Regions from separate parts of the Brachybacterium sp. HMSC06H03 genome, predicted to be linked through region 1. Evidence: riboswitches for the same ligand, from Rfam matches in the RefSeq annotation. Region 1 holds a riboswitch; the other holds the start of a gene.

Region 1 (3,389 bases):
GGCCGACGCCGGCCCCCGAGGGCAGCACCGCCTCGAGCCCCTCGGCCACCAGCACCCGAGGGTCGCCGGCGGGAGCCGGTGCCAGGACCGGGCCATGCTGCTGCGCCGGGGCCTGCAGATGCCCAGGGCCCTGCGCCTGCACCGGGGTCGCTCCCGCGGCGTGCGCCTCAGCGGACACGGCGTTCGGGGATCCGTGCCGCGTCCGCGGCGCCGATCGCGAAGTCGGCGAGCACGCCGGTGCGCTCGAGCGCGCGCACGATCACCCGGGCCAGCAGGCCGCCGAGCACGATCCCGGACAGCACCTGCACGCCGAGCCGGAGCGCGAGCAGGTCCTGGCCGTACCAGCCCATCCGGTACGCGGTCCAGAAGAACACCAGGCCCGCGCCGAGCGCGCCGGAGGCCGCGAACACGCCCCAGCCGAAGCGGCGGTACCGGGTCAGGGCGAAGGGCAGCTCGGAGCCGATCCCCTGCAGCGCCGCGGAGAGCAGCAGCAGGGGGCCGACGGGGCTGCCGAGGAAGACCACCTCGATGACCGCGGCGAGCATCTCGGCGAGGATCCCCACGCCCGGTCGGCGCAGGATCGCGATCGCGACCGGCGCCACCAGCAGCCAGGAGCCGAACACGAGGTGCTGGGCGAGGTCCCCGGCCGGGCCCATCGCGATCGCCAGGCCGTTCCAGGCCTGCACGAACACCCAGTACAGGAACCCGAACACGACGCCGAGCACCACCACGAGCACGAGCTCGCGCAGGCTCAGCGGGGTGCGGCGACGGGACGTGCCGGCAGGGGCGGTCGCGCCGCCGTCGACAGGCGCCGCGGCGGGCGCTGCGGAGTCGTTCGCGGGCGCGGCGGTGTCGTGCTCCTCGGTCATCGCGAGGCCTCCTGGCCCTCGTCGTCGGTGCCTGGTGCGTCGGCGCTCGCCGCGAGCTCCCGCACCTCGTGCGAGGGGCTGTTCAGCGAGAGGGTGAGGTGGCTGGTGACGTGCTGGACGCCGCGGCCGACGAGCAGCCAGCCGGCGAGCGCGGTCGCGATCACGTCGCCGGCGTCGCCCTCGAGCCGGGTGACGAAGTGCTCGGACCCGCGGAAGGTGCCGAGGTCCTTCGCATGGTCGATCGCGGCGTAGATGTCGCGCATGTGGTCGGGGGCGGTGCCGTCGACGGCGACCTCGTCGGCCAGCGGATAGAGCGCCCACTCGGCGCTCGCGAAGCGTCCGGTGCTCCGCGGCTGCGGCACCTCGGTCGCGCGGGGGCCCGCGCCGCCGGGCAGCTCGCAGGCCACCTCGCCGGGGCAGCCGCGCGAGAGCAGCACGGTGAGCGTCGCGTGGTGGCCGGTGCGGGCGAGCGCCTCGGCCAGGTCGATCAGGGCGCGCTGGAGGTGGGTCTCGTGGCCGCCGAGATAGGTCGAGACGTCCCCGGTCTCGTGCACGAGGCCGGTGAGGTCCAGCCGGGAGAGCGCATCGGTGAGGATCCGGGCGTAGTCCTCGCTCATCACGGCGGCGGTGACTCGGGCACCGACCCCGAAGCCGAGCGGGGTCGCGGTCGGGTCGCCGGAGGGGGCGGGCGCGGTGGGGGCGGTGGGCGATGAGGTCACGGTCCATGCCTTTCGTACGGGCACGGGCGCGCGGCGACGATCGCTCGGCGGAGCTCCCTGCGCCGGCATGATCCGGATCAGGTTCTACGGTCGGAGTTCGAGTACTCCCTCTCAGCCCGGCCTGCCGGACTCCCGTGCACGCCCCGCACCCTATCGGTCCCGTCCGGCGCACGCGCCTCGTGTCCGGCGCTGCTGTCAGCGGGTCGTCGGCGGATCCTCGACGAGGGGGACGAAGAGATAGGCGCCGTGCTCGCTCGCGGCGACCTCCTCGCCGTGACGCTCCAGGCGCAGCATCCGCTCGTTCACGGGGATCACCATCACGCCGCCGTCCGCGAGCTGCGCGACGAGGCTCTCCGGCACGGCGTCGGCCTGTGCGGAGACGAGGATCCGGTCGTACGGCGCGTCCTGCGGCGCGCCGAGCACGCCGGGACGCGCGAGACGGATCTCGGCATCCGCCGTCCCCGCGTCGGCTATCCCGGCGAGCGCGGCCCGGGCCGCGCCGATCAGCTCGGCGCGCCGCTCGACGCCGATCACCCTCCCCTGCGGTCCGCACAGCCGGGCCAGCAGCGCCGTCGTCCACCCCGATCCCGCGCCGAGGTCGAGCACTCGCTGCCCCGGTCGCACGTCGAGGAGGGCGAGCATGTTCCGCACCGTCGTGGGCTGGGAGTTCGTCTGGCCGTGGCCGATCGGCAAGGGCCGATCCTCGCCGGCGAGCCGCCGCAGCTCCTCGGGGAGGAACCGTCGCCGGTCGGTCGCCGCGAGCGCCTCCTCGAGGCGGCGCTCGCTCTCGGCCCGGTGCGACATGGCGCCGTCAGCTCCGGGCGACCTCGACGACGCCGTCCTCCGGCCAGTCCCGCACCTCGGTGCCCTCGGGGGCGAGGTTCGTGGCCTGGCGCAGGTAGATCGGTCGTCCGAGGTCGCTCGCGACCGCGTCGTGGACGGGCAGGGCGAGTCGCGGGCCGACGGCGCGGAGGAACTCGATGGTCTCGGACATCTTCGACCAGGGCGCCGTGACGGCGAAGGCGAGGACGTCGATGCCGTGGAACTCGGGGACCGGCTCGAGGGAGTCCCCGGTGATGCCGAGCCGCGGCCCGTCCCCGGCGGACAGGACGATCCCGCAGTTCCCGATCCGCGGGATGTCGGGGTGGATGATCGCATGGCGTCCGCCGACGGCCTCGAGCCGCAGCGACGGGTGGTCGCCGACGGGCGTGAAGCGGTGCGCATCCCCGGCCGCGAGCGCGATCACCCGCTCCTGCGCGACGAGGGGCCCGCCGCTCCCCTCGCCGACGCCGCCGTCGGAGGCATCGGCGGCGGTGAGCATCCGGGCGGTCTCCGGCTCGGCGATCACCTCGGCGTCGGACGCGGCGGCGAGCACCTCGCCCAGCAGCGCGGGGTCGACGTGGTCCGGGTGCTGATGGGTGATCACCACGGCGTCGAGGCTCGCGAGCTGCTCGCCGCCCAGGCCCCGCACCGCGTCGGCGCTGAAGCCGCCCGGATCCACGAGCAGGCGTCGCCCGGCGGTCTCCACGAGCAGGCAGGAATGGACGAGGTGGCGGATCTTCATCGGGTCCTCCCGGGAATCGAGGTCGCGTGCCTCGAACCTAGTCCCCGTCGGCCGGGACGTGCCAGGGCGTCGGGCCGTCCGCTCGTGAGGGCACCGCCGTGGGCGCCCCGTCGGCACGGCCGCGATCCTCGGTACGATGGGGCCCTCGGGCCGCGCCCGAGCACCAGCCCCCGGCACGCCGCCGCGCGCGCCACACGTCCCCTCAGGAGTGCCCCCATGCCACGTGTCGTGGTCCAC
Region 2 (3,389 bases), on a different contig from region 1:
GGCGCTCGCGAAGCTCGAGAGGTTCACCCCGAAGATCGGGTACCCCTCGACGTGGCGCGACTACGACGGCCTCGAGCTCGTCCCCGGCGACCTCGTCGCGTCCGTCCGCGCCTCCCGCCGCTTCGAGGCGGACTTCGAGTTCTCGAAGGTCGGCGGGCCGATGGACGAGACCGAGTGGCACATGACCCCGCAGACGGTCAACGCCTACTACAACCCCGGCCGGAACGAGATCGTCTTCCCCGCGGCGATCCTCGAGCCCCCGTTCTTCGACGCGGAGGCCGACGACGCCGTGAACTTCGGCGGGATCGGCGCGGTGATCGGCCACGAGGTCGGCCACGGCTTCGACGACCAGGGCTCGAAGTACGACGGGGAGGGCAACCTCGTCTCCTGGTGGACGGCCGAGGACCGCGAGGCCTTCGACGCCCGCGCCGCCCGTCTCATCGCGCAGTACTCGGAGCTCTCCCCGCGCGAGCTCGACGACTCCCACCGCGTCAACGGCGCCCTCACCATCGGCGAGAACATCGGCGACCTCGGCGGGCTCTCCATCGCGGTGAAGGCCTATCTCGCCAGCCGCTCCGAGGAGGAGGCCGCGGCCGAGCTCGACGGGCTCACCGGCCTGCAGCGCGTGTTCTGGTCCTGGGCGACCGTGTGGCGGGGCCGGAACCGGCCCCAGGAGGCGATCCGCCGTCTGGCCGTGGACCCGCATGCGCCGATGGAGTTCCGCTGCAACACGGTCGCCGGGCACCTCGACGAGTTCCACGAGGCCTTCGACGTGCGCGAGGGCGACGGCATGTACCGCGCCCCGGAGGAGCGGGTGAGCATCTGGTGAGGCCCGATCCGCCCTTCCACGTCGGGCGGACGGTGCCCTCCTCCGTGGGCTGGACCCGCGTCGTCGTCACGGTGGTGGCGGGCCTGATCGTGTCGGGCCTGCTGCTGCAGCGCGGCTCGGCGCCGGGCGCGATCGCGGTGCTCGCCGCCTTCGCGCTGCTGGCGCTGTGGACGTGGATGGGCCAGGCCACCCGCTTCGTGGTCGACGAGCACGGGGTCACCGTCAGCCTCGGGGGCTTCCTACCCCGCCGGGTCTGGCCGATCGAGGACTTCCGCACCGTGCAGCTGCGCGAGATCCCCACCGGCACCGTGGGCGTCGCCCTCGGCGGCTACGGCTGGCGGCGCGGGAGGGCGATGACCCCGAAGCCCGAGGAGCTCACCCCCGTCGGCCGGCGGAAGATCTTCACCCTCGCCGAGCAGCAGCGGCCCTACCGGATGCTGGTCACCCGGCCGGGCACGAGCGTGGAGATCATCGGGACGAAGGACACCTGCTACATCCTCTCCCCTGTCGACCCGCAGGCGGCCGCCGATGCGATCGACCAGGCCATCCGTGCCCGCCGCTGAGCGTGGTCCTGGGCTAGACTGTCTGCTCGTCATCCACTGACAGGGGAGCACCGTCCGGTGCTGAGAGTGCGCCGACGGCGCAGACCCTCGAACCTGATCCGGCTCGCACCGGCGTAGGGAGTCGGGATTTCCGTGGCGCACCGCCGGTGCTCCGCGCCCCTTCCAGGACCTGGGAGGAGACGTGATGACCCGTTATCGCACCGTCGATCTGCTGGTGACCGTGCTGATCGGGGCGGCCTTCGGGGTCGCCTTCCTCGGCTACGGCCAGCTCTACACCCTGATCGGCCCGCTGACCGCGGCGTTCAAGCCTGCCGAGGGGCTGCTGGCGGGGATCTGGTTCCTGCCGGCCGTGCTCGCCGCGCTGCTGGTGCGCAAGCCCGGCGCCGCCCTGCTCGCGGAGATGGTCGCCGCCGTGCTCTCGATGCTGCTGGGCAGCCAGTGGGGCTGGGGCACCGCCGTGTCCGGTCTCATGCAGGGCGGTGGCGTCGAGCTCGCCTTCCTGCTCACCCGCTACCGGCGCTTCACCCTGCCCGTGGCGGTGCTCGGCGGCGTGCTCTCTGCCTTGCTCGAATGGGGATGGGAGAAGGTCGCCTACTACCAGGAGATGAGCTGGGCCTTCTCCGGCACGATGCTCACCTTCTTCCTGCTCTCGGGGGCGCTGCTGTGCGGGGTGCTGGGCTGGGCGGCGAGCCGGGCGCTGATCGCAACCGGCGCGGTGGACTCCCTGGCCTCCGGCCGGGAAGCGGCCCGCGCGGTGGAGGCCTGAGCACCGAGACCGTCCCGGCGGCGTCCGTGCACGTCGACGGGCTGCGCTGGCGGCCGCTCAGCCGGCGCGAGCCGACCATCGAGGGTCTCGACCTCGAGATCCCGCCCGGGCAGCGAGTGCTGCTGGCCGGGGCGAGCGGCAGCGGGAAGTCGACCGTGCTGCGGGCGCTGGCCGGGCTGCTGGACCCCGAGGACGGGGACGGCGAGGGGCTGGTCCCCGCGCCCAGCCGGCCCGGGGAGCGGGGCCTGCTGCTGCAGAACCCGGTGCACGCCCTCGTCGGCGCGACCGTCGCCCGCGACGCCGCCTTCGGACCGGAGAACGCGGGACTGCCCCGGCCGGAGCTCACCGAGCGCGCCGCCCGGGCGCTCGAGGCAGCGCGAGTCGACCTCGACCCCGAGCGAGCGCCGCTGGACGCCTCGGGCGGCCAGCAGCAGCGGATCGCGCTGGCCGGCGCGCTGGCCCTGCGCCCCGACCTGCTGCTCCTGGACGAGCCGACCTCGATGCTCGATGCCCCGACAGCCGAGGAGGTGCGCCGGGCGATCCTCGCGGTCACGGGCGGCCGCACCCTCGTCGTCGCCGAGCACCGGATCGGGCCCTGGCTGCCGCACGTGGACCGGCTGATCGTGCTCGGCCCTCGCGCCCGGGTGCTCGCCGACGGGCATCCGGACCAGCTCCTCTCCCACCGTCGCGAGGTGCTGATCGAGGCGGGAGTGCTCGAGGAGGGGACCGCCGCCGAGGAGGCACCGGGCCCGGTCGGGCCCGGCGAGACCGTCGCCGCGCTGCGCGGCGTCACCGTGCCCGCCCGGGGACTCACCGCGCCGCAGGACCTCGAGCTGCGCGCTGGGCGGCTGACCGCGCTGACCGGCCCGTCCGGTGCGGGCAAGACCTCCCTCCTGCGCGTCCTCGTCGGCGCGACGGAGCCGGGCGCGGGCGCCGTGTCCCGCCCCGAGCCCTCCCGGATCGCCCTCGTCCCCCAGGACCCCGAGCACTCCTTCGTCGCGACGACCGTGCGGGAGGAGGTCCTCGCCTCCCCCTGGGCCACGGACGAGGACCTCGCGGACGAGCTCCTTCAGCGGGCGGGCCTCGCCCCGCTCGCCGGCGCCCACCCCCACCGCCTCTCCGGCGGCGAGCAGCGCCGTCTCGCGATCGTCGCGGCCCTCGCCCAGCGCCCCGGCCTGCTCGTGCTCGACGAGCCGACCGTGGGCCTGGACGCCCGGCGGCGCCGCGAGGT

What was found. Region 1 has a riboswitch for thiamine pyrophosphate ahead of HMPREF3159_RS15370 (YkoF family thiamine/hydroxymethylpyrimidine-binding protein). Riboswitches for the same ligand answer to the same signal wherever they lie in the genome.
Region 2: linked by a shared signal. The riboswitch ahead of HMPREF3159_RS09545 (ECF transporter S component) and the one ahead of HMPREF3159_RS15370 (YkoF family thiamine/hydroxymethylpyrimidine-binding protein) in region 1 are both predicted to bind thiamine pyrophosphate.

The regions. Positions count from the first base shown of each region.
Region 1 is NZ_KV788954.1:7,947-11,335, forward strand. It holds gene HMPREF3159_RS15360 (ATP-binding cassette domain-containing protein) at 1-55, opposite strand, end outside; gene HMPREF3159_RS15365 (ECF transporter S component) at 168-869, opposite strand; gene HMPREF3159_RS15370 (YkoF family thiamine/hydroxymethylpyrimidine-binding protein) at 866-1,588, opposite strand; TPP riboswitch at 1,626-1,734, opposite strand; gene HMPREF3159_RS15375 (protein-L-isoaspartate O-methyltransferase family protein) at 1,784-2,392, opposite strand; gene HMPREF3159_RS15380 (MBL fold metallo-hydrolase) at 2,400-3,152, opposite strand; gene purS (phosphoribosylformylglycinamidine synthase subunit PurS) at 3,369-3,389, shown strand, end outside.
Region 2 is NZ_KV788807.1:44-3,432, reverse strand. It holds gene HMPREF3159_RS09555 (M13 family metallopeptidase) at 1-829, shown strand, start outside; gene HMPREF3159_RS09550 (hypothetical protein) at 826-1,392, shown strand; TPP riboswitch at 1,424-1,529, shown strand; gene HMPREF3159_RS09545 (ECF transporter S component) at 1,577-2,158, shown strand; partial or broken gene HMPREF3159_RS09540 (ATP-binding cassette domain-containing protein) at 2,185-3,389, shown strand, end outside.